Regions from separate parts of the Erwinia sp. LJJL01 genome, predicted to be linked through region 3. Evidence: predicted binding sites of a transcription regulator. Region 3 holds the regulator's gene; each other region holds the start of a gene.

What was found. Region 3 encodes CRP, which controls carbon source genes, mostly activating them, when cyclic AMP is high. Its sites were predicted from a motif close to ATGTGANNNNNNTCACAT; they were not measured.
Region 1: the regulator CRP is predicted to act here: its motif matches at 5,395-5,412, upstream of rbsD (D-ribose pyranase).
Region 2: the regulator CRP is predicted to act here: its motif matches at 3,336-3,353, upstream of psiE (phosphate-starvation-inducible protein PsiE).

Annotation. Positions count from the first base shown of each region.
Region 1 is NZ_CP178576.1:1,920,518-1,930,131, forward strand. It holds gene qseC (quorum sensing histidine kinase QseC) at 1-571, opposite strand, end outside; gene qseB (quorum sensing response regulator transcription factor QseB) at 568-1,230, opposite strand; gene ACLI4M_RS09755 (YgiW/YdeI family stress tolerance OB fold protein) at 1,449-1,847, shown strand; gene ACLI4M_RS09760 (LysR family transcriptional regulator) at 1,848-2,726, opposite strand; gene budA (acetolactate decarboxylase) at 2,831-3,613, shown strand; gene alsS (acetolactate synthase AlsS) at 3,628-5,307, shown strand; gene rbsD (D-ribose pyranase) at 5,492-5,911, shown strand; gene rbsA (ribose ABC transporter ATP-binding protein RbsA) at 5,919-7,430, shown strand; gene rbsC (ribose ABC transporter permease) at 7,427-8,395, shown strand; gene rbsB (ribose ABC transporter substrate-binding protein RbsB) at 8,422-9,303, shown strand; gene rbsK (ribokinase) at 9,365-9,614, shown strand, end outside.
Region 2 is NZ_CP178576.1:2,244,263-2,253,876, forward strand. It holds gene ACLI4M_RS11230 (YjbF family lipoprotein) at 1-313, shown strand, start outside; gene ACLI4M_RS11235 (capsule biosynthesis GfcC D2 domain-containing protein) at 310-1,068, shown strand; gene ACLI4M_RS11240 (YjbH domain-containing protein) at 1,068-3,161, shown strand; gene psiE (phosphate-starvation-inducible protein PsiE) at 3,414-3,830, shown strand; gene malG (maltose ABC transporter permease MalG) at 3,908-4,798, opposite strand; gene malF (maltose ABC transporter permease MalF) at 4,806-6,338, opposite strand; gene malE (maltose/maltodextrin ABC transporter substrate-binding protein MalE) at 6,361-7,557, opposite strand; gene malK (maltose/maltodextrin ABC transporter ATP-binding protein MalK) at 7,888-9,018, shown strand; gene ACLI4M_RS11270 (maltoporin) at 9,037-9,614, shown strand, end outside.
Region 3 is NZ_CP178576.1:1,516,148-1,525,761, forward strand. It holds gene ACLI4M_RS07985 (phosphoribulokinase) at 1-793, shown strand, start outside; gene ACLI4M_RS07990 (amidohydrolase) at 810-1,982, opposite strand; gene ACLI4M_RS07995 (MFS transporter) at 1,979-3,181, opposite strand; gene crp (cAMP-activated global transcriptional regulator CRP) at 3,682-4,314, shown strand; gene ACLI4M_RS08005 (YccS/YhfK family putative transporter) at 4,373-6,454, shown strand; gene argD (bifunctional acetylornithine/succinyldiaminopimelate transaminase) at 6,553-7,770, opposite strand; gene ACLI4M_RS08015 (aminodeoxychorismate synthase component II) at 7,857-8,426, opposite strand; gene ppiA (peptidylprolyl isomerase A) at 8,509-9,081, opposite strand; gene tsgA (MFS transporter TsgA) at 9,356-9,614, shown strand, end outside.

The DNA of each region.
Region 1 (9,614 bases), 400 kb from region 3:
GCTTCAGCGGGCGCAGCTCCCACGTCACCAGCCACAGCATCAGCAGCAGCATCACCGGCAGCGCCACCAGCCACGGCGTCAGATTGGTCTGCACCAGGTCACGCGTCAGGTCGTCGCGGTAGTCCCACTCCTGGCCGACCACCACCACGTATTTGTCATCCAGAGTGTGCAGCCACACCATGCGCCAGCGGTCGTCATCGTCTTTCAACTGGCCGTCACGAAAACCATCTCGCTGATAGTCAAAGATAAAATCTTTACCCTTATCGCCATCATTCAGCACCATTTTGCCATCGCGGGTAAAGACGGCGAAGGCCAGCGCGTCATCGTCCTGATCGCCGCGATGGTGGCGCAGCAGTTTTTTGCTTTTGGGCAGGGCGGCTAAATCGGCGCTGAACTGGTCGGGGTTGAGGCGCAGCAGGCGCTTAGCGAACAGCATCTGCTGGGTATCAAACAGTTCATTGATGTTGTGGCGCGTCTGCCACCAGGAACCCAGCGCCGCTGCGCCCCAGCACAGCAGGCTGAGCAGCAGGAAGCCCAGCATCACGCGCACGCGCAGGCTGCGCTGTATCACGACTTCGCCCCCAGGGTGTAGCCGACGCCGTGTACGGTGCGAATAAACTCGCTGCCGAGCTTTTTACGCAGGTGGTGAATATGCACCTCAACGGCGTTGCTGGAGACGTCGTCGTCCCAGCCATACAGCTTCTCTTCCAGCTGCGCACGCGTCAGCACCCGCCCGGCGTTGAGCAGGAACAGCTCCAGCAGCGCCAGCTCGCGCGCTTTCAGCACCAGCGGCTCGCCGTTGAGGGTCACGGTGTGCGAACCCGGCTCCATCACCACACCCGCATGTTGCAGCGTTGGCTGCAGCTGGCCGTGACGGCGGCGGATCAGCGCCTGCAGGCGTGCGGCGACCTCCGTCAGGGCGAAGGGTTTGCACAGATAGTCATCCGCGCCCTGCTGTAGCCCGCTGACGCGCTGCTCCAGCGCATCGCGGGCGGTGAGGATCAGCACCGGCTCATCGCGCCCCTGCCGCCGCCACTGGCGCAGGATCTCCAGCCCGTCGATCTCCGGCAGGCTGAGGTCCAGCACCACCGCATCATAGGGCGCCGCCGCTAAGGCGCGCAGGCCTTCACTGCCTTTATTAAACCAGTCCACGCTGAAACCCAGCTTGCCCAGCCCGGCTTTGATGCCGTCGCCAATCAGGCGGTCATCTTCAATTAGTAAAATTCTCATCACGGTTCCCTTTGCGGTTTTAGCGATTTATACGGAAAGAGGATAGGGGTTGTACAGCTGAGATCGGCGAATTTCGCGACTTTTCGTCAATTTAAAACAATAAAGTCGTTTCGCTGATCTCCTTAAGATCTCGTTAAGAACTTTTTGCTGTAATACTTACCGAACAGAGATGACCGGGCAGTGTTGACTGCTCACTTTCATAAGGAAAAGCGAAAATGATGAAGAAGACAGCTGCATTACTGGCGATTAGCGCCCTGATGTCGACTCCGGTACTGGCTGCACAGACTGGCGGATTTGTTGACCCGAATGCACCCACCGCGCAGGTACAGAAAGGCGGTTTTAGCGGCCCGAACGGCACGGTTGCTACCGTCAAGCAGGCGCAGGATATGAAGGATGATGCCTGGGTCACGATGCGCGGCAATATTGAAAAGCGCATCGGTGATGAAGACTACCAGTTCCGTGACGCCACCGGCACCATGACGGTGGAGATCGACCACAAGCGCTGGGAAGGGCAAACCGTCGGTCCGAACGATAAGGTTGAGCTGCAGGGCAAACTGGATAAAGACTTCAACTCCATGGAGCTGGACGTGAAGCAGGTGCGTAAAATCGCTAACTGATCATCCGCTCAGGCTCTCCGCCAGATGATGGACGGCCGGAGAGCGATCCCAGCGCCGCCAGGCGAGCGCAATATCACTGCTCAGCGCAGCATCCTCAATCTGATGGAAGCTGACGCCGGGCAGCTGAATACTGCGCAGGGAGTCAGGAATGATGGTGATGCCAAACCCGGCGGCCACCATGTTAATCGCCGATGAAATCTGCGGCGACTGCTGCACGCTATCCGGCTGAAACCCGGCGCGCAGGCAGGCACTGATAATCACTTCATACAGGCTCGGTGCCACTTCACGCGGGAACAGCACCAGCGGCTCCGCGCGCAGCGCCGCCAGCGACAGGCGCGGCGTGTCCGCCAGCCGATGCCCCTGCGGCAGTACCAGCGCCATCTTCTCACTGGCAATCATCTTCAGATTAAAGGCTTTGCTGCTCTCACAGGGCAGGCGCACGAACGCCGCATCCAGCAGCCCTTCCTGTAACTCATGCATCAGCGTGGCCATATTTTCTTCGCGCGGCAGCAGCGTGATGGCTGGAAAACTGTCCTGAAAGCGGCGCAGCAGGCGGAATATCTGCGGATGAAAGGCGGTGGAGCTGGCAAAGCCAATCGACAGCTGGCCGCTGATGCCGCGCGCGATGCCTTTCGCTTTCTCCAGCGCGTTGGCCGACAGTTCAAGGATCTGACGGGCATCCTGATAAAACGCTTCCCCGGCATCGGTCAGCTCCACGCCACGCGTTAGCCGTTTCAATAAAGGCGTGCCGATCTCCTCTTCCAGCTTTTTGATCTGCTGGCTGAGCGGCGGCTGCGAGATGTTCAGCAGCTCTGCCGCTTTAGTGAAGTGCCGGGTTTCGGCAACGGCCACGAAATAGCGAAGATACCGGAGTTCCATATCGAAAACGTCTCAAAGAGGGGGGAGCTTTATATTGGAGCCGTCGACTGAATCGAGTCAACATTGATTCAATACTTCTTAACAGTTTAATCGGGAAGGCGGCTATGACAGATTCTGTAACGGGTTGTTCATGTGAAGAACAGCTCACCAGCACCGTCAGGGAGCTGCAGAAGGAAAGGCCAGAAAGTGTTATCTATCAGACCTCACTGATGAGCGCACTGCTCAGCGGCGTCTACGACGGCACCACCACCGTGGCGGATCTGCTCAGGAAGGGCGATTTTGGCCTTGGAACCTTTAACCAGCTGGATGGTGAACTGATCGCTTTTAACAGCGAGGTGTATCAGCTGCGTTCGGACGGCAGCGCCCGCACCGCCAGCCCGCAGCAGCAATCGCCGTTTGCGGTGATGACCTTCTTCCGCCCGCAGTATCAGCACCACTTCAGCGGCCCGGCGACCCGTGCTGAAGTGCATCACGTCATCGACCAGTGCGTCACGTCCGATAACCAGTTCTGCGCGCTGCGTATCGACGGGCAGTTCCGCGTGGCGGAAACCCGCACCGTACCCTGCCAGCACCGGCCGTATAAATCGATGCCGGAGGTGCTCGGCAAGCAGCCTACCTTCCATTTTCATCAGCGAAGCGGCGTGCTGATCGGTTTCCGCACCCCGCAATACATGCAGGGTATTAACGTAGCGGGATACCACGAACACTTTATTACCGACGATCGCCAGGGCGGCGGCCATCTGCTCGACTACCAGCTGGAGCACGGCACGCTGAGCTTTGGTGAGATCAGCAAGCTGGTGATCGACCTGCCTGGCGACAGCGACTTTCTGCACGCCAATCTCAACCCGGAAAATCTGGATTCTGCCATTCGCGCAGTCGAAAGCTGATAAGAGGCCAATAGATGAAAAATGTAACCGAGGTTCAACAGTGGGCGCACGGCGCCGATTTAGTGGTGGCGCAGCTGGAAGCGCAGGGCGTGAAGCAGGTGTTTGGCATCCCCGGCGCGAAAATCGATAAGGTGTTTGATTCGCTGCTGGATACCACCATTCAGACTATCCCGGTACGTCACGAGGCCAATGCGGCGTTTATGGCAGCGGCGGTGGGCAGGCTGACCGGCAAAGCGGGCGTGGCGCTGGTGACCTCCGGCCCCGGCTGCTCCAATCTGATCACCGGCATGGCCACGGCCACCAGTGAAGGCGACCCGCTGGTGGCGCTGGGCGGTGCGGTAAAACGCGCCGACAGCGCCAAGCAGGTGCATCAGAGCATGGATACGGTGGCGATGTTCCGACCGGTGAGTAAATTCGCCGTTGAGGTGAGCTCCGGGAATGCGATTGCCGAAGTGCTGTCGAACGCCTTTCGCAGCGCGGAACAGGGGCGGCCAGGCGGGGCATTTGTCAGCCTGCCGCAGGATATCGTTAACGAACCGGTGCGGGCCAATTTGCTGACGGCAAACGGCCAGCTACTGATGGGCCCGGCGCCGGATGCGGCTATCGCTGCCGTGGCTCGCCAGGTCGCCCAGGCGAAAAATCCGGTGCTGCTGCTTGGCCTGATGGCCAGCCAGCCGGAGAACAGCGCGGCGCTGCACCAGCTGCTGACGCGCAGCCATATTCCGGTCACCAGCACTTATCAGGCCGCGGGCGCGGTGCATCAGGATCACTTCTCACGCTTTGCCGGCCGCGTCGGGCTGTTTAACAATCAGGCCGGAGATCGCCTGCTGAAAGAGGCGGATCTGATTATCACCATTGGCTACAGCCCGGTGGAGTATGAACCGGCGATGTGGAACAACGGCACGGCGACGCTGGTGCATATTGATGTGCTGCCAGCCGACAGCGATAGCTGCTATCTGCCGGACGCCGAGCTGGTGGGGGATATTGCCGCCACGCTGAACAAGCTGACGGCGCAGATTAGCCACCCGCTCACCCTCAGCCCGCAGGCGGCGGCGATCCTGCAGGATCGCCAGCAGCAGCGCGAACTGCTGTCGCTGCGCGGCCATCAGCTGGATCAGTTTGCCCTGCACCCGCTGCGCATCGTGCGCGCCATGCAGGACATTATTAACAGCGACGTCACCCTGACGGTGGATATGGGCAGTTTCCATATCTGGATTGCCCGCTATCTTTACAGCTTCCGCGCACGCCAGATTATGATCTCCAACGGTCAGCAGACGATGGGCGTGGCGCTGCCGTGGGCGATCGGTGCCTGGCTGGTGGACCCGAGCCGCAAAGTGGTGTCCGTTTCCGGCGACGGTGGCTTCCTGCAGTCGAGCATGGAGCTGGAAACCGCCGTGCGGCTGGGCGCCAACCTGCTGCATATTATCTGGGTCGACCAGGAGTACAATATGGTCGCGATGCAGGAAGAGAAGAAATACCAGCGTGTTTCAGGCGTGAAATTCGGCCCGATTGATTTTAAAGCCTATGCCGAATCGTTTGGCGCCGCCGGATTCGCGGTGGAGAGCGCAGCGATGCTGGAGCCGACGCTGCGCAAGGCGATGGATGTGAATGGCCCGGCGGTGGTCGCCATTCCGGTGGATTATGCCGACAATCACCTGCTGATGGGCCAGCTGCACCTTAGCCAGCTCCTGTAGTTCTCCGGCAGCGCGTGGCCCTTTATCGCAGACATAAAGGGCCCTTTTTTGCCTTAAACCAAATCCTTTCACGGCGTCAGCGAAACGTTTCGATGGCGATCACATTTCCAGCATCTGATGATTGTTTTCCCTTCGCCTTCTCATAAACTGCCAGTCAGCGAAACGTTTCGCTCTGGAGTGGAAAATGAAAAAAGGCACCTTACTGAATTCTGATATCTCATCCGTGATCTCCCGTCTGGGTCATACCGACAGCATCGTGATTGGTGATGCCGGCCTGCCGATCCCGCAAGGGCCGCAGCGCATTGACCTGGCGTTAACCCACGGCACCCCTGGCTTTTTGCAGGTGGTCGATGTGGTCACGCGTGAGATGCAGGTCGAGAGTGCCATCATCGCGGAGGAGATTAAGCAGCATAATCCGCAGCTCCATAGCGAACTGGTCGCCCTGCTCGAATCCTTGCAACAACTCCAGGGAAACACCATCAGTATCCGTTATGTCAGTCACGAACAGTTCAAACAACAAACCCAGTGCAGCCAGGCGGTGATTCGCAGCGGGGAGTGTTCCCCGTATGCGAATATCATCCTTGGCGCTGGCGTGACCTTCTGAGGCTGTTATGCAACCTTTACTGCAACTGAAAGGCATTGATAAATCCTTCCCCGGCGTGAAAGCGCTGTCGGGGGCGGCGCTGTCTGTCTATCCGGGCCGCGTGATGGCGCTGGTCGGCGAAAACGGCGCGGGCAAGTCCACCATGATGAAAGTGCTGACCGGGATTTATGCCCGTGATGCCGGAACCTTTACCTGGCTGGGCAAAGAGACCACCTTCAGCGGGCCGAAAGAGTCGCAGGAAGCGGGGATCGGCATTATCCACCAGGAGCTGAACCTGATCCCGCAGCTGAGCATCGCCGAGAATATCTTTCTTGGCCGCGAATTCGTTAACCGCTTCGGCCGCATCCAGTGGAAAAAGATGCATGCCGAGGCGGATGCGCTGTTAAAGCGCCTCAATCTGCGCTTCAGCAGCCACAAGCTGGTGGGCGACCTGTCGATTGGCGATCAGCAGATGGTGGAGATTGCCAAAGTGCTGAGCTTCGAGTCGAAAGTGATCGTGATGGATGAACCCACCGATGCGCTGACCGATACCGAAACCGTCTCGCTGTTCCGGGTGATTAACGAGCTGAAAGCCCAGGGCTGCGGCATCGTGTATATCTCCCACCGCATGAAAGAGATTTTCGAGATCTGCGACGACGTCACCATTTTCCGCGACGGGCAGTTTATTGCCGAGCGCGAAGTGGCGACGCTGACCGAAGAGTCGCTGATTGAAATGATGGTTGGCCGCAAGCTGGAAGAGCAGTATCCACGCCTGGATAAAGCGCCGGGCGCGGTGCGCCTGACGGTTGAGCACCTCAGCGGTTCCGGCGTGGAGGATGTCAGCTTCACGCTGCGCAAGGGTGAAATCCTCGGCGTGGCCGGGCTGATGGGCGCAGGTCGTACCGAGCTGATGAAAGTGCTGTACGGCGCGCTGGCGCGCAGCGCTGGCACCGTGACGCTGGATGGCAAAACCGTGGTATCGCGCTCGCCGGAAGAGGGGCTGGCCAACGGCATCGTCTATATCTCTGAAGACCGCAAGCGTGATGGCCTGGTGCTGGGCATGTCGGTGAAAGAGAACATGTCGCTCACCGCGCTTAACTACTTCAGCTATGGCGGAGGCCGCCTGAAGCATGCCGAAGAAGAGATGGCGGTCGGCGACTTTATCAAACTGTTCAATGTCAAAACTCCGTCGATGAACCAGCCTATCGGCCTGCTGTCCGGCGGCAATCAGCAAAAAGTGGCGATTGCCCGCGGGCTGATGACCCGGCCTAAAGTGCTGATCCTCGATGAGCCAACGCGCGGCGTCGACGTTGGGGCGAAAAAAGAGATCTATCAGCTGATCAACCAATTTAAGCAGGAGGGGCTGAGCATCATTCTCGTCTCTTCTGAAATGCCGGAAGTACTGGGCATGAGCGACCGCGTGCTGGTGATGCACGAAGGGCGTCTGAGCGGTGACTTCCCGATTGAACAAGCCTCGCAGGAAATTTTGATGGCGGCGGCGGTAGGCAAACAACACAGCGCGGAGCTGGCAACACTATGAGTACGCAAACAATCCCTTCACGCCGCCTGACCGTTAAGGCATGGCTGGTTGAGCAGAAATCGCTGATTGCGCTGGTGGTGCTGATTGCCATCGTTTCCAGCATGAGCCCGAACTTTTTCACCGTGGCAAACCTGTTCAACATTCTGCAACAGACCTCGGTAAACGCCATTATGGCGGTCGGGATGACGCTGGTGATCCTCACCTCCGGCATCGACCTTTCCGTGGGTTCGCTGCTGGCGCTGACCGGGGCGGTGGCGGCTTCGATTGTCGGGCTGGAGGTCAATGCGCTGGTGGCGGTGGCGGCTTCGCTGGCGCTCGGTGCCTTTATTGGCGCGATCACCGGCACCATTGTGGCCAGGGGCAAAGTGCAGGCGTTTATCGCCACGCTGGTGATGATGCTGCTGCTGCGCGGGGTGACCATGGTTTACACCAACGGCAGCCCGATCAATACCGGCTTTAATGACAACGCGGATCTGTTTGGCTGGTTTGGCATTGGCCGCCCGCTGGGCATCCCGACGCCGGTCTGGATTATGGCTATCGTGTTCCTTGCGGCCTGGTACATGCTGCATCACACCCGGCTGGGCCGCTATATCTATGCACTGGGCGGCAATGAAGCGGCAACGCGCCTGTCCGGTATCAGCGTTAACCGCGTCAAAATTATCGTCTATGCGCTGTGCGGCATGCTGGCGGCGCTGGCGGGCACCATTGAGGTGGCGCGCCTCTCCTCGGCACAGCCCACGGCGGGTACCGGCTACGAGCTGGATGCCATTGCGGCCGTAGTGCTGGGCGGTACCAGCCTGGCAGGCGGTAAAGGCCGGATTATGGGCACGCTGATTGGCGCCCTGATCTTAGGCTTCCTGAATAACGGCCTGAACCTGCTCGGCGTCTCCTCTTACTACCAAATGATCGTCAAAGCTGTGGTGATTTTGCTGGCGGTTTTGGTGGATAACAAAAGCAGTAAATAACTCTTTACCCTTACAGGATATAAAAAATGAAGATGAGAAAACTGACTGCACTCGCCGTACTGTTAGGCGCCACCCTGAGCGCTAACGCGCTGGCAAAAGATACCATTGCGCTGGTGGTCTCAACCCTGAATAACCCGTTCTTCGTCTCGTTGAAAGATGGCGCGCAGAAAGAAGCGGACAAGCTGGGCTACAACCTGGTGGTGCTGGATTCGCAGAATAACCCGGCGAAAGAGCTGGCAAACGTGCAGGACCTGACCGTGCGTGGCACCAAGCTGCTGCTGATTAACCCGACCGATTCTGACGCGGTGGGTAACGCAGTGAAAATGGCAAACCAGGCCAAAATCCCGGTGATCACGCTGGACCGCGTGGCGTCACAGGGCGAAGTGGTTAGCCACGTTGCCTCTGATAACCGCTTCGGTGGCAAAATGGCCGGTGACTTTATGGCGAAGAAAGTTGGCGAAGGTGCGAAAATCATCGAGCTGCAGGGTATTGCCGGAACGTCCGCCGCGCGTGAGCGTGGTGAAGGCTTTAAGCAGGCTGCCGATGCCCACAAGTTCAATATCCTCGCCAGCCAGCCTGCGGACTTTGACCGTACTAAGGGCCTGAACGTGATGCAGAACCTGCTGACCGCTCACCCGGACGTGCAGGCGGTGTTTGCGCAGAACGATGAAATGGCGCTGGGCGCGCTGCGCGCATTGCAAACCGCAGGTAAATCTGATGTGGTCGTTGTGGGCTTCGACGGCACCCCAGACGGGATTAAGGCTGTTGAAGGCGGCAAACTGGCTGCGACCGTGGCTCAGCTGCCGGAGCAGATTGGCGTGATTGGCGTCCAGACTGCGGATAAAGTGTTGAAAGGCCAGAAAGTACAGGCTATCAACCCGGTTGACCTGAAGCTGGTCACCAAATAAATCAAAGAAAAGCATGGCACGCGCCACCTCCGGGTGGCGCACTTATCTGGACGAACCCCTTATGATGAAAACCGGTAAACTGGCTGTCCTTGGCAGCATTAATGCAGATCACATCCTTAACCTGGCGCACTTTCCGCGCCCTGGCGAAACGGTGATCGGGAAGCAGTATCAGGTCGCATTTGGTGGGAAGGGTGCAAACCAGGCCGTTGCCGCCGGACGCAGCGGCGCGGATATTGCCTTTATTGCCTGCGTGGGTGACGACGACATCGGCGAACGTATTCGCCAGCAGCTGGCCACCGACCGTATCGATA
Region 2 (9,614 bases), 730 kb from region 3:
GCTGCGTGATGCGCTGCATCTTAGCGATGGGGCCAGCTGGGCACGGGCGATGAGCTGGACGGAAAACGGCCAGCCGCGCGCTGCAACCGCGACATCCCGCTTTACCCGCCTGAAGGATGAGGTGCTGCAGCTGGCCGGTGAGCCGGTGGCGTGCCGCGTGTGGCAGGAAGAGGTCAGCGCCGACGACGGCCACGCCTGGCGCAATACGTTCTGGATTGATACCACCAGCGGGCAGGTCCGTCAGGCCCGGCAGATGCTGGGTGCGGACACTATCCCGGTTGAATTCACTATCCTGAAGCCTGCGAAATCATGAAAAAAACACTAACAACTCTTCTCGCAGGGATAGTGGCATCGCTGTCGCTGCAGGCTGTGGCGGATAGCCAGGTCACGGTATTTTATCCCGGGCAAACGGTACCGGTGGCGATCGTCCACGCCGAAAATCTCGCTCAGCTGGTCACCAGCCCGGTGCTTCAGCAGAAAACCTGGTGGCCCGGCACGGTGATAAGCGAAAAGCTGGCTACGGCGGTAGCAGTACAGCAGCAGCAGATGCTGATGGCGCGCCTGCAGGCGTGGCGCGACGAATTGAACAGTGACGGTGACGGCGAACAGGCGGCCATCGTGGACAACGTGCGTCAGCAGATCGCGGCGCTAAAAGTGACAGGACGGCAGAGAGTCAATCTCGACCCGGACTGGGTGCGCTTACGGCCAGAGGCTAACCGCACGCTGCAGGGCGAGTACAGCGTCTATACCCTGGAAAAACCCACCTCGGTGACGCTGTCCGGAGTGGTGGAGAAGGCGGGCAATACGCCGTGGGCGGCCGGGCGATCCGTGGTGGATTACCTCGATGCTCACCCACGCATGAGCGGCGGCGAGCGCAACACCGCGCAGGTGATCTCCCCGGCGGGTGAGGTGACCGAGGTGCCCGTGGCTTACTGGAATCGACGTCACTACGAGCCGCAGCCGGGTAGCATCCTCTTTGTTGGCTTCTCCTCCTGGACGCTGCCGAGCGCCTATGCCGATCTCAACCAGCAGATCGTTTCTGTTCTGACGCACCGGATCCCTGACTGATGAAAAAACGTTATCTTCTCAGCCTGCTGTCATTTTCCGTCGCCTGTGCCTGCCAGGCGCAGGCGGCCACCTGGCCCGACCCGATCGGCCCCTCCCAGTCCGACTTCGGCGGCGTGGGCCTGATGCAGGTGCCGACCGCGCGTATGGCAAAAGAGGGCGAGTTCAGCCTTAACTATCGCTACAACGACCAGTACCATTTCTACTCCTCCTCGGTGCAGCTGTTCCCGTGGCTGGAAGCCACCATCCGCTACACCGACGTAAAAACCCGCGAGTACAGCGCGGTGTCGAGCTTCTCGGGCGATCAGACCTATAAAGATAAAGCGTTCGACCTCAAGCTGCGGCTGTGGGAAGAGGGCTTCTGGCTGCCGGAAGTCTCGGTGGGCTCGCGCGATCTCGGCGGTACCGGGCTGTTCGACAGTGAATACCTGGTGGCGACCAAAGCCTGGGGACCGTTTGATTTCACCCTTGGCCTCGGCTGGGGCTACATCGGTAACAGCGGCACCATCAAGAACCCGTTCTGCTCCGCCAGTGAAAAATACTGCTACCGCACTGAAGGCAACGGCACCGCCGGTTCGGTCAGCGGCAGCGATATGTTCAAAGGCCCGACGGCGCTGTTTGGCGGCATCGAATACCAGACCCCGTGGCAGCCGCTGCGCCTGAAAATGGAGTACGAAGGCAACGACTACCAGGATGATTTTGCCGGTCGTCTGGAGCAGAAGAGCAAGTTCAACGTCGGGGCAATTTACCGCCTCACCGACTGGGCAGACGTCAACGTCAGCTATGAGCGTGGCAACACCTTTATGGCGGGCTTTACCCTGCGCACCAACTTCAACGACCTGCATCAAAACCAGCGCGACACGCCGAAGCCGGAGTACAATCCGCAGCCGCAGGATCGCTTCCTCGACCCGACGGTGACCGCCAGCCAGCTGACCGACCTGAAGTACAATGCCGGGCTTAACGCGCCGAATATTCAGGTGGATGGCAGCACCATGACCGTCACCGGCGAACAGTATAAATATCGCGATACCCAGCGCGGCGTCGATCGCGCCAACGTGATCCTCGCCAATCATCTGCCGTCAGGTATTGAGACGCTGCGCGTCACCCAGACGCGCAGCAACATGCCGCAGGTTACTACCGAAACCAACGTCGGCAGCCTGCAACGCCAGCTGGCAGGCTATCCGCTCGGGCGTGAAGAGACGCTACAGCAGCAGCGGGTAAATCCGGTCAGGCTGGGCCATACCGAGCAGGGCTTCCGCATTGACGGCGACCGTCTCAACTACAGCCTGTCGCCGGTGCTTAACCAGTCGGTAGGCGGCCCGGAAAGTTTCTATCTGTACCAGGTGGGGGTGATGGCCAATGCCAGCTTCTGGCTGACCGACCACCTGCTGCTGGACGGCAGCCTGTTCGGCAATCTGACCAACAACTACGACAAGTTTAACTACAACGGCGCCCCGTCCGACTCCTCGCTGCCGCGCGTGCGTACCCACATTCGCGACTACGTGGAAAACAACGTCTATGTGAATAACCTGCAGGCCAACTACATGCGCGAGCTGGGCAACGGTTTCTACGGTCAGCTGTACGGCGGCTATCTGGAGACCATGTACGGCGGCGTGGGTGGGGAAGTGCTGTATCGTCCGCTGGATGCCAGCTGGGCGGTGGGCGTCGATGCCAATTACGTCAAGCAGCGTGACTGGGACAATATGATGCAGTTCACCGACTATACGGCGAAGGTGGGCAACATTACCGGTTACTGGCAGCCGTGGTTTATGCGTAACGTGCTGGTGAAAGCCAGCGTCGGGCAGTACCTGGCGGAAGATAAAGGCGTGACGGTCGACGTGTCGAAGCGCTTCGACAGCGGCATTATCGTTGGCGCTTACGCCACCAAAACCAACGTCTCGGCGGAGGAGTACGGCGAGGGTGACTTCACCAAAGGCTTCTATATTTCGGTGCCGATGGATGTGTTCAGCGTGTCGCCAACCCGTGGCCGTGCGCAGGTTAACTGGACGCCGCTGACGCGCGATGGCGGTCAGATGCTGGGCCGTAAGTACCAGCTGTACGATATGACCACCGATCGCGACGCCAACTACCGTTAACCACCCCGTTGATGTCGGGGGCGACCTTCTCTTCCGGTCGCCCCGTGCCGACGGTTTGCACCGGCCGTAATGAAGACCTTCTCTTTCGGTCGCCCCGGTTTGACGGGCTGACCGAAAAGGAGGGTCAGCCCCTACGTGTCACACCCTGTAAAATGCCTTTGCCCAATCGAAATGTTGTGATCTGCGTCACGCTCAAGCATATTGTATCCGTCGGCATTCCCGACGGATAACAATGACTTTGAGGCACCCGAGATGACTTCCCAAGACCGTAACACGCCCGCCACCCGGCTGGCCTTTGCCCTGCAAATGGTATTAAACACCGGCCTGATCGTGCTGGCCTGTATCCTGATCATTTTCCTCGGCAAAGAGACTATCCACCTCGGCAATGTGCTGCTCAACACCGGCGAGCAGACCTCGTCGTATCTGCTGATTGAAGGCATCGTTATCTACTTCCTTTACTTCGAGTTTATCGCCCTGATCATTAAATACTTCCAGTCGGGCTACCACTTCCCGCTGCGCTACTTTGTTTATATCGGCATCACCGCGATTATCCGCCTGATTATCGTCGACCATAAAAACCCGTTCGACACCCTGGCCTATTCCATAGCCATCCTGATCTTAGTGGTCACGCTGTGGCTGGCGAACAGCAACCGGCTGAAGCGCGAATAAAAAAAAGGCGATCCGAAGATCGCCTGAAGACACAGGGTAACGCTAAGCACTCTCGCAGTGGCAACAACAAAATCGAATTAACCCTTTACGCCGCCCGCCGTCAGGCCATTGACCAGCCAGCGCTGGGCGACAATAAACACCAGCGTAATCGGCAGCGCCGACAGCACCGCCGCCGCGGCAAAATCGCCCCACAGATAGTTCTGCGGATTCAGATACTGCTGCATGCCGACCGCCAGCGTGTATCTGTTAACGTCGCGCAGCAGCAGCGAGGCGACCGGCACTTCGGTAACGGCAGCAATAAACGACAGAATAAACACCACCGCCAGAATCGGCACCGACAGCGGCAGCAGGATCAGACGGAACGCCTGCCACGGCGTGGCACCGTCCAGCGCCGCTGCTTCTTCCAGCGAGCCATCGATCGTTTCGAAATAGCCCTTAATCGTCCAGACATGCAGCGCGATACCGCCCAGATAGGCGAAGATCAGCCCGGCATGGGTATTCAGCCCGATAAATGGCAGATACTGGCCAAGGCGGTCAAACAGCGCATACAGCGCCACCAGCGACAACACCGCCGGGAACATCTGGAAAATCAGCATCCCCTTCAGCAGGCTGGCTTTGCCGCGAAAGCGCATGCGGGCAAAGGCATAAGCGCAGGTGGTGGAGAGGGCGACGATGCCGACGGCGGTGATCGCCGCGACCTTCACCGAGTTCCACAGCCACAGCAGCACCGGGAACGGCGGCGGCGTCACGCTGCCGTTCTCATGCGTTACCGCAAAGCCGAGCGCCAGCTTCCAGTGATCCCAGGAAATATGCTCCGGCAGCAGCGAGCCAATCGCATAGTTGCCGGGGCGCAGCGAAATGGCGATCACCATCAGCAGCGGATACATAATCACCGCGACAAACGCCAGCAGCAGCAGGTGGGTCAGCAGCAGCCGCAGCTTTTGCGATTTAGGTTGCACGACAGCCATATCTACCTCACTCGATTTTCATACGCGTGGCTTTCAGGTTCAGCACCGCCAGCCCGCCAACTAACAGGAAGATCAGCGTGGCAATCGCCGCCGCCAGGCCAAAGTCCTGCCCGCCGCCGCCCTCAAAGGCGATGCGCCAGGTGTAGCTCACCAGCAGGTCGGTATAGCCTGCCGGAGTGGTGGTGCCAAGCCGGTCCGGGCCGCCGTTGGTCAGCAGCTGGATCAGCACAAAGTTATTAAAGTTAAAGGCGAAGCTGGCAATCATCAGCGGCGTCAGCGGCTTGAGCAGCAGCGGTAGCGTGATGCGGAAGAAGTTCTGCCCTGGCGTGGCGCCGTCGAGCGCTGAGGCCTCATAGAGATCCTCCGGGATCGCCTTCAGCAGCCCCATGCACAGAATCATCATGTACGGATAGCCAAGCCAGGTATTGACGATCACCAGCATGCCGCGCGCCAGCGTCGGGTCGCTAAACCAGGCCGGTTTTATCCCCAGCAGGCTTTGCAGCATGATATTGATCTCGCCGAAGCTCTGGTTGAACAACCCTTTGAAGATCAGAATCGAGATAAACGCCGGGACCGCATACGGCAGGATCAGCAGCAGGCGATAGGTGGCGCGGCCGCGCAGTGCTTCCCACTGCATCAGGCAGGCCAGCACCATGCCCACGGCGGTGGTCAGCAGAACCGTCAGCAGTGAGAACACCACGGTCCAGACGAAGATCGCCAGGAACGGTTTCTGAATGCCATCGTCGGTCATCACCCGCAGGAAGTTTTTCCAGCCGATCGGCACGGTATAGCCCGGGCTGAGACGCTCGCCGCTCCACTGCTGCGCGGCGTCTTTTGCCTGATAAAACCCGCTGGCGTCGTTCGGCCAGTAAACCGTGCCGTTCTGCTGATTGGTCAGCTCACCCGCGCTGCCCAGCTTGTAGAGCGGCTGACTGGCGGAGAACTGGCGCAGTGAACTCATGCGCAGGCGGCTGCCGTCCGGCAGCATGGCGCTGATGCGCGCCAGTGCCTGGCGGTTCTGCGTCACCACGCGCAGCATGGCTCGCTCGCCCGGAGGGTTGCTGCTCTGCGCTTGCAGCGTCAGAGACTGGTCTTTCTGCTCATCGAACGAGAACGGCGCAGAGAGGAAACGCTGCTGATTGTCGTCGCTGAGCTGTAAAATCCACTGATTGCCCGCCGGCCACAGGCTGAAGCTGTAGTGCTCCCCGGCCTGATACTGACGGTCCAGTAGCACCGTCTGCGCCCGTTCAAAGGTCAGCTGGTTGGTGCTGCTGTAGTTGGTAAAGGCAATGGCAATGGTGGCCGCCAGCGGGAACAGGACGAACAGCGCCATGCCCGCCAGCCCCGGATACACATAGCGCCAGGCGCTGGCGCGGCGCTGGGCGAAAATCACCAGCCCGGTGCTGAGCACAATCAGCGTCAGGGCGGCAAACAGCGTTTCGCCCTGCGCATACATCAGCACCACCAGATAACCGGTGAAAATGGCAAACAGGCTGATAACAAGCCACTTCAGGGCGTTCTGTCCGGCTGGCTTCACCATACGAGATTCCTTATCCGGTGGGTTATTTGGTGATGCGCGTCTGCGCGTCTTTCAGCGCGGCATCCACCGTCTGACGGCCATTAATCGCATTCAGCACCGCCGTGCGCTCGGCATACCAGAAGGCGCTCATCTGCGGCACGTTCGGCATGATTTCACCCTTCTGCGAGTTGGCCATGGTGGCGGCGATTTTCGGATCCTGCGCCAGCTTTTCCTGCATCGACTTCAGCGCCACGGCACCCAGCGGCTTATCGGCGTTAACTTTCGCCAGCCCGTCATCGGTCAGCAGATAGTTTTCGATAAACTCTTTCGCCAGCTCTTTGTTCGGACTGGCGGCGTTGATGCCCGCGCTCAGCACGCCAACAAACGGTTTCGACGGCTGGCCTTTAAAGGTCGGCAGCAGGGTAACGCCGTAGTTGATTTTGGCGCTGTCAATATTGCCCCACGCCCACGGGCCGTTGATGGTCATCGCCGTTTCGCCCTTGTTAAAGGCGGCTTCGGCAATGGCAAAGTCGGTATCGGCATTCAGGTGTTTGTTTTTAATCAGATCGACGAGGAACTGTAAGCCCTCCTGCGAGCCTTTGTTCGCCACGCCAACATCTTTCAGGTCATAGCTGCCGTCAGGTTTTTTCTTGAAGGCGTAGCCACCGTCAGCGGCGGTGAGCGGCCAGGTGAAATAGGGTTCCTGCAGGTTAAACATGATGGCGCTTTTGCCTTTGGCGCGCAGCTGCTTGTCGAGCGCCGGGATCGCTTCCCAACTTTTTGGCGGCTCGGGCAGCAGGTCTTTGTTGTAGATCAGCGACAGCGCTTCGGCAGCAATCGGGTAGCCAATCAGCTTACCGTTAAAACGTACCGCGTCCCAGGTGAAGGGGTAGAGCTTGTCCTGGAAGGCTTTATCCGGCGACACCTCCGCCAGCAGGCCGGACTGCGCGTAGCCGCCAAAGCGGTCATGTGCCCAGAAGATAATGTCCGGGCCGTCCCCGGTGGCCGCCACCTGCGGATACTTCTCTTCCAGCTTGTCCGGGTGCTCTACCGAGACCTTAATGCCGGTATCCTGCTCAAACTTCTTCCCGACTTCCGCCAGACCGTTGTAGCCCTTGTCGCCGTTGATCCAGATAACCAGTTTGCCCTCTTCAATCTTTGCCAGCGCCGTCGCCGGGAGCAGCGCGCAGGTCAGGCTGCACAGCAGCAGGGTTTTCGTACTTAATCTGAACTTCGCCATATTTCGTTCCTCTAAGTGTGAGAAGCCGGGATGTGCCCGCAGTCTGCGGTTAATGCACGCAACTGGCTTCCTCCCTGCGTCTACTCCCCCCAATTGCGTTATGTGATCGCGCTTACATAAGCGTGAAATCTGCGTGTGCGCGCACAAAAAACACCCCCTGATTTTGCCCGTGACGTCACGAATTTCCGCCGCCGCCCCGGCTTGCCTTCATGCTGCCCGTTTCCTCATCCTCCTTTCTCCTCCCCCATAAAAAAGCGCCCGGTGGAGGAGTTGCCGCGCCGCCGCCTGCCGCACACTCCGGCCATCGAACAGCGTGGAAGGGAGAGGCAGATGGCCAGCGTGGTGCTGAATAATGTCACTAAAGCATGGGGTGACGTGGTGGTATCAGATGCGATTGACCTGACGATTGCCGAAGGGGAATTCGTGGTGTTTGTCGGTCCTTCGGGCTGCGGCAAGTCAACGCTGCTGCGGATGATTGCCGGGCTGGAGGAGATCACCTCCGGCGAGCTGCTGATTGGCGACCGCCGCATGAATGAAGTGCCGCCCGCCGGGCGCGGCGTCGGCATGGTGTTCCAGTCATACGCGCTCTATCCCCATCTGACCGTGGCGGAAAACATGTCCTTCGGCCTGAAGCTGGCCGGGGTGCCGAAAGCGCAAATCCAGCAGCGGGTGAACCAGGTCGCCGAAGTGCTGCAGCTGGCGCACCTGCTGGAACGCCAGCCGAAAGCGCTCTCCGGCGGCCAGCGTCAGCGCGTGGCAATCGGCCGCACGCTGGTGGCAGAGCCGCAGGTATTCCTGCTGGATGAACCTTTGTCAAACCTCGATGCCGCGCTGCGCGTGCAGATGCGCATTGAGATCTCCCGCCTGCATAAGCGCTTACAGCGCACCATGATTTACGTCACTCACGACCAGGTAGAAGCGATGACGCTGGCCGACAAAATCGTGGTGCTGGAGGGCGGTCGCATTGCCCAGATCGGTAAACCGCTCGAGCTGTACCACTATCCCGCCAACCGCTTCGTTGCCGGGTTTATCGGCTCGCCGAAGATGAACTTCCTGCCGGTCAAAGTGACCGCCACCGCCATTGATCAGGTGCAGGTTGAGCTGCCGAATCGCCAACAGATCTGGCTACCCGTCGCAAGTGACGGCGTGCAGCCCGGCAGCAATATGTCGCTTGGCATTCGCCCCGAGCACCTGCTGCCGAGCGAGGTCGCCGACGTCACGCTCGCCGGTGTGGTACAGGTGGTCGAACAGCTCGGCCACGAAACCCAGATCCATATCCAGATCCCCGCGCTGCGTCAGAACCTGGTTTACCGCCAGAACGACGTGGTGCTGGTAGAAGAAGGTGCCCATTACGCCATCGGCCTGCCGCCCCAGCGTTGCCATCTGTTTCGCGAAGATGGTCGTGCCTGTCGCCGGCTGCATCAGGAACCGGGTGTTGAAGCACTCCAGCAAAAGCAGTGATAACAGGAGTCAAACAGAATGATTAAGCTGAAATATCCTCTGGCAGTGGCCATTGCGATGGCCATCTCCGGCCAGGCAGCGGCGGTAGATTTTAAAGGCTATGCGCGTTCAGGCATCGGCTGGACCGGCAGCGGCGGCGAGCAGCAGTGCTTCCAGGCGACCGGGGCCAACAGCAAATACCGTCTGGGTAACGAATGTGAAACCTACGCCGAATTAAAACTCGGGCAGGAGCTGTGGAAAGAGGGCGATAAGAGCTTCTACTTCGACACCAACCTGGCCTATGCCGTGTCTCAGCGTTCAGATTTCGAAAGCGTCGATCCCGGCTTTCGTGAAGTGAACGTGCAGGGTAAAAACCTGATCGAGTGGCTGCCAGGTTCTACCCTGTGGGCGGGTAAACGCTTCTATCAGCGTCATGACGTCCATATGATCGACTTCTACTACTGGGACATCTCCGGGCCGGGTGCCGGTCTGGAAAACGTCGATCTCGGCTTCGGTAAACTGTCGATGGCAGTGACGCGTAACGGCGAAGCAGGCGGCTCTTACGGCTTTATCGATAACCAGCAGAACCAGGTGCCGACCATTAACGACACCTTCGA
Region 3 (9,614 bases):
GAAGATCTTCCAGCAGCTTGACCTGCGCGCTGCCGAAGTTGAAGGCGACAGCTTCCACCGTTTTACCCGTCCGGAAATGGACATGGCGATCCGCAAAGCGCGCGATATGGGCAAACACGTCAGCTATTTTGGCCCGGAGGCCAACGACTTTGGCCTGCTGGAGCAGACGTTTACCGAGTATGGCCTCAGCGGTACAGGTCAGTCGCGCAAGTATCTGCACACCTACGATGAAGCCGTGCCGTGGAACCAGGTTCCGGGCACCTTCACGCCCTGGCAGCCGCTGCCTGGCCCAACCGACGTGCTGTTCTATGAAGGATTGCACGGCGGCGTCGTCACTCCGCAGCACAACGTGGCGGATAAAGTGGACCTGCTGGTCGGCGTGGTGCCGATCGTCAACCTGGAGTGGATCCAGAAACTGGTGCGCGACACCGGCGAACGCGGCCACTCGCGCGAAGCGGTGATGGACTCGGTGGTACGCTCGATGGAGGACTACATCAACTTCATCACGCCGCAGTTCTCCCGCACCCATATTAACTTCCAGCGCGTGCCGACGGTGGATACCTCAAACCCCTTTGCCGCACGCGGCATCCCCTCGCTTGACGAGAGCTTTGTGGTGATCCACTTTCAGGGGCTGGAAGATATCGACTTCCCCTACCTGCTGAGCATGTTACAGGGGTCGTTTATCTCACACATTAAGACTCTGGTGGTGCCGGGCGGCAAAATGGGGCTGGCGATGGAGCTGATAATGGGGCCGCTGGTTAAACGTTTGATGGAAGGTAAAAAGATCGTTTGAGCGGCCCCGGCAGGCGTTACTGCATTAATATCTGATGGATAAAGCCAACGTGCAGGCGCACGCCTATTGCCAGCACGTCCTCATCGAGGCGGAAGTGCGGGTTGTGCAGATTCCATATCGCCCCTTTTGCCTTATTACCGCTACCGACCCAGACAAAACAGCCCGGCACCACCTTCTGATACGCGGAAAAATCCTCACAGCCGAACATCGGATGCGGCAGGATTTTTAACGCCTCATCGCCCAGCGTGCCGACCACCGTATCGCGGGCAATGCGCGTGGCCTCCGGATGATTGACGCCAATGGCGTAGCCCGGCGTCCATTTCAGCGCAAAGCTTCCTCCGGCTGCGGCGGTGATGCCCTCGATCATTTTCTCCATCATCTGCGGGATTTCACTACGCGCACGGTTGCTTAGCGTGCGCAGCGTGCCGCGCAGGTGGGCGCTGTCGGGAATGACGTTATAGCCACCATCAGCGATAAAGCTCGCCACGCTCAGCACCGCCCGATCGTTGGGATCCAGCCTGCGCGACACGATCTGCTGTAGCGCCTGTACCACGCCGGATGCCAGCACCACCGGGTCGACGCTCTCCTGCGGCAGCGCGGCATGTGAACCTTTCCCCTGAATCATCAGATCGAAATTATCGCTGGCGGCGCTGAAAACGCCTTCGGTCAGTCCGGCCGTCCCGGTGGGGAAATTCGGCATGACGTGCAGCCCGAAGATCTTCTCAACGCCGTTGAGCACGCCGTGTTTGATCAGCTCCTGCGCGCCACCCGGCGGCACTTCTTCCGCGTGTTGGAAGATAAAGCGCACGGTGCCGCTTAGCTGCGCCTGCTGATGGCATAGCACCCAGGCCGCACCGAGCAGCATGGCGGTATGCGCATCGTGCCCGCAGGCGTGCATCACCCCGTTGTTTTGCGAGGTAAAGGGTTCATTGTTGAGTTCGGTGATCGGCAGCGCATCCATATCGGCACGCAGCGCGACGCATGGGCCGCTGCGCGCGCCCGGCAGTTCCGCCACCACGCTGGTTGGCGTTGGCCGTTTAATTTTTAACGGGCCAAACTTCGCCAGTTCAGCAGCGACATAATCTGCGGTGCCATGCTCATGGAATGAGAGTTCGGCATTGGCATGAATATGACGCCGCCACACCAGCACTTTGTCGGTGATTTCCTTGCTTAACGTTTCAGTGTTCATGATAACTCCGGGTTTAAGGAAGAGAGGTAAGCACGCCGGCTGCCCGGCAGAAGAGCCAGTCCCGCCAGCAGTATCGCTATCATCAGAAACAGAAAGGCACCAAGGTAAGTGCCATGGCCAGCGGCCACTAAATAGCCCATCACAATCGGCCCGACGAAGCCGCCCAGTACTCCTCCGGCATTCAGTAAACCGATAATCGAGCCGGTCACCGCGAGCGGAAAACGCTTCATCGGCAGCGTAAAGGTGGTGATAAAGGTGCCGATAAGGGCCGCATTGGTAATACAGAGGCCGATTGTGCTCATCAGCACGCTGGAGGAGAGGTAAATCATCAGCATCCCCGCCGCCGCAATCAGCGACGCCAGGCAGATTACCCAGGGTTCACGCCCGGCCAGATAACGCCCCACCAGCCAGCCGCCAGCCACCGATGTCAGTGCGCTACCAACCCCGGAAATGCTCATCATCTGCCCGACGGCGGAGAGCGGCAGTCCGCGATGAGTGAGAAAGCTGGGCAGCCAGCTCACCAGGCCGTAAACCGGCACATTCAGCAGAAAGTTAGTGCAGAACAGCTGCCATAAAAGCGGCTGGCGTAGCGCACTGTGCAGGCCGACTTCGCCAGCTGGAATGAGGATCACCCGCGGCGAGCGCGGCAACAGCAGCACCATGCTCGCGGCTACCATCAGCACCAGCACGGCCAGGATCATATAGGCGTGATGCCAGTTCATTTTATCCAGCGCCCATACCGCCAGCAGCGGCCCGATGGCCATCGCCAGCCCGGAGGAGGAGAGCAGCAGCGACTGGGCGAAGGTGCGGTGATGCAGCGCAAAATTGGCACTTACGGCTTTCGCGCTGGCGCTTGGATAACCCGAGTGGCCGATCCCCGCCATAAAACGAAAGCTCAGCAGCAGAGCAAAGGTGACACCGAGCCAGCCAAACAGCAGCGCACACAGCCCAAGCAACGACAGCGAGAGCACCAGCATGCGCCGGTAGCCTATGCGATCGTTTAACCAGCCGGCGGGAAACTGAAACAGCGCATAAGCGAGGAAGAAGATGCCACCGATATATCCCACCTGCTGCGGCGCGAGATGGAACTCCTGGCGAAGGGGTAATAGCACAAAGCCCATCACCGTTTTATCCAGATAGACAAGGACATAGCCCATAAACAGCAGGCAGAGCATTAATGCATGCGAAGTCACTTTCATAACGCGATCCTGTAATAAATCTGAAGAATCAATCTGTTAGATTTGAATTCCACAATCGGTTATAAATTGAACCATAGCAATTCATCCATCGTTGCACTTAACATGCTGATAACATTTTTTTTACGCACACACCGGCATAAATTCTGAAAATTAATCTTTTCTTTATGATTAATATCAATAATTTATTGGTATATTGCCGCATGCTGTTGCGCAGCCAGGTCCCCTTTCAGGACTTTTTCCCACTATGCTGAAGCGAGACAACAGAAGACAGTGCGTGCAAGCTGTGCTACAAACAAAGCTGTAATATTTCGTCGGCACTTCGATGCACGAGAAATACGGGACGACAAAACGAGCCAAGCTCTGATCAGAGGCCCGGAAAAATTTTCCTATGGGAACGCTTGAATATTTCTACGCCTGACAGGGAATACCCCCCTGTGCACCCTAAGCATTGCAAAATGACGGGTGACATTAGGCTCGATTACAACAGAGGATAATAGCGAATGGTTCTCGGCAAACCGCAAACAGACCCGACTCTCGAATGGTTCCTGTCACATTGCCATATTCACAAATATCCATCCAAAAGCACGCTGATCCATCAAGGTGAAAAAGCGGAAACCCTCTACTACATCGTCAAAGGCGCGGTAGCGGTGCTGATCAAGGATGAAGAAGGCAAAGAGATGATCCTCTCTTACCTCAATCAGGGTGATTTCATCGGTGAACTGGGCCTCTTTGAAGAGGGTCAGGAGCGTAGCGCGTGGGTACGTGCGAAGAGCGCCTGTGAAGTGGCTGAAATATCTTATAAAAAATTCCGTCAGCTGATTCAGGTGAATCCTGACATCCTGATGCGCCTCTCATCACAGATGGCGCGTCGCCTGCAGGTGACGTCTGAGAAAGTGGGCAACTTAGCTTTCCTCGACGTGACGGGCCGCATTGCGCAGACGCTGCTGAACCTGGCGAAACAGCCGGATGCCATGACCCACCCGGATGGCATGCAGATTAAGATTACCCGCCAGGAGATTGGCCAGATTGTCGGCTGCTCTCGTGAAACCGTCGGCCGTATTCTGAAAATGCTGGAAGATCAAAACCTGATCTCTGCACACGGTAAGACTATCGTCGTTTACGGCACACGCTAACCGGCGCTGAACTCACGGCGCGACATCCCTGTCGCGCCTTTTTTATTTGGTGCAGCGCATGTGGCGGAGAATCATCTATCACCCCGAAGTAAACTATGCCCTGAGACAGACGCTGGTGCTGTGTCTGCCGGTGGCGATTGGCTGGCTGCTGGGCGACCTGCAACGCGGCCTGCTGTTCTCTTTAGTGCCCGCCTGCTGCAACAACGCCGGTCTCGATACCCCCCATAAACGCTTCTTCAAACGCCTGATCGTTGGCGGCAGCCTGTTTGCCTTCAGCAGTTTCCTGATCCAGTTTGCGGGCGCTGAAGGCGTTCCGCTGCCGGCGATCCTGCTGGTGATGGCGCTGCTGCTTGGCGTCACCGGGGAGATCAGTCCGCTGCACGCCCGCCTGCTGCCTGCTTCGCTGATTGCCGCCATCTTCACCCTCAGCCTCGCCGGGCGCATGCCGATGTGGGAACCCCCGCTGCTGTATATCCTCGGCACCGTCTGGTACGGCGCGTTTAACTGGTTCTGGTTCTGGCTGTGGAAAGAGCAGCCGATGCGTGAAACGCTCAGCCTGCTGTATCGCGAGCTGGCTGACTACTGCGAAGCAAAATATACCCTGCTGACCAAACTCACCGATCCACAAACCGCCCTGCCTCCCCTGCTGGCACGTCAGCAAAAAGCGGTCGATCTGATCAACACCTGCTACCAGCAGATGCATATGCTTTCTGCCAACCGCGACAGCCATTATCAGCGCCTGACGCGGGCTTTTCAGGTGGCGCTGGATTTACAGGAGCACATTGCCGTCAGCCTGCATCAGCCGGAAGAGGTGCAGAAACTGGTGGAGAAAAGCCACGCCGAGGCGGTGATCCGCTGGAATGCGCAGACCATTGCTGCGCGGCTGCGGGTACTGGCCGATGATATTCTCTACCATCGCTTCGCCGAGCGTTTCACCATGGATAAACAGCTGCAGGCGCTGGAGAAGATCGCCCGCCAGCACCCGGATAACCCGGTCGGTAACTTCTGCTACTACCACTTCAGCCGCATTGGCCGCGTACTGCGCACTCAGCACCCGCTCTACCGCCGCGACCTGATGGCCGACCGTCAGCGCCGCCTGCCGCTGCTGCGGGCGCTGAAGAGCTATCTGTCGCTGAAATCGGCCGCGCTGCGCACCGCTGCGCGCTTCGCGGTGATGCTGACCTTTGCCAGTTCGCTGGCGCTGTTCTTCAACCTGCCGAAACCGTACTGGATCCTGATGACCGTGATGTTCGTCAGCCTGAACGGCTATAGCGCCACCCGCGTGCGCATCCAGCACCGAGCGCTCGGCACGCTGGCCGGGCTGGCGGTTGCCGCCGGGACGCTGGGCATGCACGTGCCGGAGCCGTGGATACTGAGCATCATGCTGGTGATTACCCTGGTGAGCTATCTGTTTATCCGCAAGTTTTATGGCTGGGCCACGGTAGGCTTTACCGTCACGGCGGTGTACACGCTGCAGCTGCTGTCGCTGAACGGCGCGCAGTTCCTGCTGCCGCGCCTGATGGATACGCTGATGGGCTGCCTGATTGCCTTTGGCGGCATGATCTGGCTGTGGCCGCAGTGGCAGAGCGGGCTGCTGCGCCAGAATGCGCACGATGCGCTGGAGACCTACCAGAGCGCGTTACAGCTACTGCTGGGCAACGAACAGGATGCGGTGAAGCTGGCGTATCAGCGCATGGAGGTAAACCAGGCGCACAATGCGCTGTTTAACTCGCTGCATCAGGCGATGCAGGAGCCGGGCTTTAACTCCAGCTATCTGTCCGATATGCAGCTGTGGGTGACGCACAGCCAGTTTATTGTCGAACATATCAACGCCATGACTATCCTGGCACGCGAACACACCATGCTGACGCCGACGCTGGCGGAGCGCTATTTACAGTCGTGTGAGATTGCGCTGCAGCGCTGTCAGCAGCGGCTGGAGTATGACGGGCCGAGTTCAGAGACTAACGTGCTGGAGGTACCGGAAGATTTTCATCAGGGGCCGGTGACCATTATGGAGCGCCATGTGAAGCGCATTCTGGGGCATCTTGGCGTGATGTATACCATTTCATCACTGACCTGGAGCCAGCGCCCGCATCATGGCCGCTGGCTGTCACGACGCCTGAGGAAATCCTCAAAATAACGTAGCGGCGGACCCTTTATTTCGGTCCACCCGCCAGCAGCATGCCCATCATCAGCAAGGGGCGACCGGAAAAAAGGTCGCCCCCTACGATCAAGCGATCACCTCAGCACCTTTTCTATCGCCGTGGCAAACCGCGCCATGCCTTCGGCGATATCGGCCGGTTCAATGACCAACGACGGCGCAAAACGCATCACGTCGGTGCCGGCAACCAGTACCATCACCCCTTCAGCTGCGGCGGCATTGAGGATATCGCGCGCTTTGCCCGCATGCTGCGGCTTAAGCGCGGCACCAATTAACAGCCCCTGCCCGCGAATATCGCTAAACAGATCGAAGCGGGCATCCAGCGCTTTTAACTGCTCGACAAACAGCTGGCGGCGTTCGGCGACCCCGTTGAGCACTTCCGGCGTATTGATAATATCCAGCGCCGCTTCCGCCACCGCACAGGCCAGCGGATTGCCGCCATAGGTGGTGCCGTGTACGCCTGGGGCCATCACCGAAGCAATCTCGTTGGTGGTCAGCATTGCGCTCACCGGGAAACCGCCGCCCAGCGCCTTGGCTGTGGTGACGATATCCGGCTTCACGCCGTAGTGCTCATGGGCAAACAGCTTGCCACTGCGCCCCATGCCGCTCTGCACTTCATCCAGCACCAGCAGTGCCTGATGCTCGTCACACAGCTGACGCAGCCCCTGTAGAAACTCCTGGGTCGCAGGGATCACGCCACCCTCACCCTGGATTGGCTCAACGACAATCGCGCAGGTGTGATCGTCGATCACCGCTTTCACCGCCGCCAGATCGTTGAACGGCACATGGACGATATCCGCCGGTTTCGGCCCGAAGCCATCGGAATATTTCGGCTGTCCGCCGACCGATACGGTGAAGAGCGTGCGGCCGTGGAAGGCGTTATGGAAGGCGATGATTTTGCTTTTGAACGGGCTATGGCGCTTGGTGGCGTAGTAGCGCGCCAGTTTGAATGCCGCTTCGTTGGCTTCCGCACCGGAGTTGGCAAAGAACACGCGCTCGGCAAAGGTGGCGTTGATCAGCTTAGAGGCCAGGCGCAGCGCCGGCTCGTTGGTAAACACGTTGCTGGTGTGCCACAGGGTTTCCCCCTGGGTTTTTAACGCCTCCACCAGCGCAGGATGACAGTGGCCCAGCGCGGTCACCGCGATGCCGCCGGAGAAGTCGATATACTCTTTGCCCTGCTGGTCCCAGACGCGGCTGCCTTTGCCTTTCACCGGCACAAACTGCGCTGGTGCATAAACAGGCAAAATCACCTCATCAAATGTCGCCCGCGTTACCGCTAATTTTTCCGCTGCCATTCACTACCTCGCCATTGAGTCATTTCAGGAATGTGAAATTATAGTCATAAAATATGCATAAAAAATCACAACAAGGCAACCATTAATCAGCCTTTGAGGAAATTAGCCAGTAGCTGATGCCCCTGCTCGCTGAGGATGCTCTCCGGGTGAAACTGTACGCCTTCCAGCGGCAGGGTGCGGTGACGAAAGCCCATGATCTCATCCGGCTGGCCGTCGCGCAGCGTCCACGCGGTCAGTTCAAACTGCGCGGGCAGGCTCTCAACGATCAGCGAATGGTAGCGGGTAACGGTCAGCGGATGATTAAGCCCGGCAAACACGCCGCCATCGTTATGCTCAATCGCGCAGGTTTTGCCGTGCATCACCTGGCGGGCGCGCACCACGCGAGCACCAAATGCCTGGGCGATGGCCTGATGCCCCAGGCACACCCCGAGTATCGGCAGCTGGCCCGCAAAGTGGCGAATAGCCTCAAGGGAGATCCCGGCATCATCCGGTGTGCAGGGTCCGGGGGAGATGACCAGCCGTTGCGGTGACAGCGCGCTGATTTCAGCCAGGGTGATGTCGTCATTGCGCCGCACCAGCACCTCCGCCCCCAGTTCTGAAAAATATTGGTAAAGGTTCCAGGTAAAGGAGTCGTAGTTGTCGATTAGCAGCAGCATGGGGGATCCCCAGGAGAAAATAGCAGAAGGAAAATAGCTGGGCCGCCAGCAGGCGGCCCGGGCAAAGCTGACCGTCAGATAATTATGGCAGCACTTTGGCAGAGAGGATGACGACCGGTTTTTCCGGCACATTCTGGTATGGACCGAAGGTTTTGGTCGGTACCTGAGCAATCTTATCGGCAACGTCCATACCTTTAACCACTTTACCAAATACTGCGTAGCCAAAATCGCGCTGGCCGTGGTCGAGGAAAGCGTTATCCGCCACGTTGATAAAGAACTGGCTGGTGGCGCTGTCTTTATCCGCAGTGCGGGCCATGGAGATAGTGCCGCGCTTGTTTAACAGGCCGTTATCCGCCTCATTCTTGATGGGCGGTTTTGGCTGTTTCTGCTGCATATCGGCAGTGAAACCGCCGCCCTGCAGCATGAAGCCTGGGATCACGCGGTGAAAGATGGTGTTGTTATAAAAACCACTGTTCACGTAATCCACAAAATTAGCCACCGATACCGGTGCTTTCTGGTTATTCAGTTCCAGTTCAATACTGCCTGCTGAAGTGGTCAGCAGCACATGCGTGTCCCCCTTCGCAGCAACAGCGGCGGCAGAGACAGTAGACAGTGCGAGAACTGTCGCCAGCGCGGTCAAAGTACGTTTCAACATGAAAAATTCCTTACTGAGGGCAACAAACCAAAAAAACTCTGCTGATTGTAAAGAGGCACTTACCAACGCGCCAGCGTTTTACCTTTATTTACTCATTAATCTTATGACGCAACCGCTTCCGCATAGGGAAAATTAGTGATTAAGATCACGTTATGAATGAAATATGAAAATATTTGTTTCAGTAAAGATTTAAGCAGATCACGAATCTGGTTAAACTTCTCCCGTTTATCACGGGCACTCCGCCGGTGACCTTCTTTATCAACAGGTTTCCACTATGACAAATCGCGATCGAATTGGGCTTACCTGGATCAGCTTCTTCTCTTACGCGCTGACCGGTGCAGTGGTTATCGTTACCGGTATGGTGCTGGAGAATATCGCTGCTTACTTCCAGCTGCCCGTGGCTCAGATGAGCAACACCTTCACCTTCCTTAACGCCGGGATCCTGCTGGCGGTATTCCTGAATGCCTGGCTGATGGAGATCGTGCCGCTGAAGCGCCAGCTGATCTTCGGTTTCGTGTTGATGGTACTGGCGG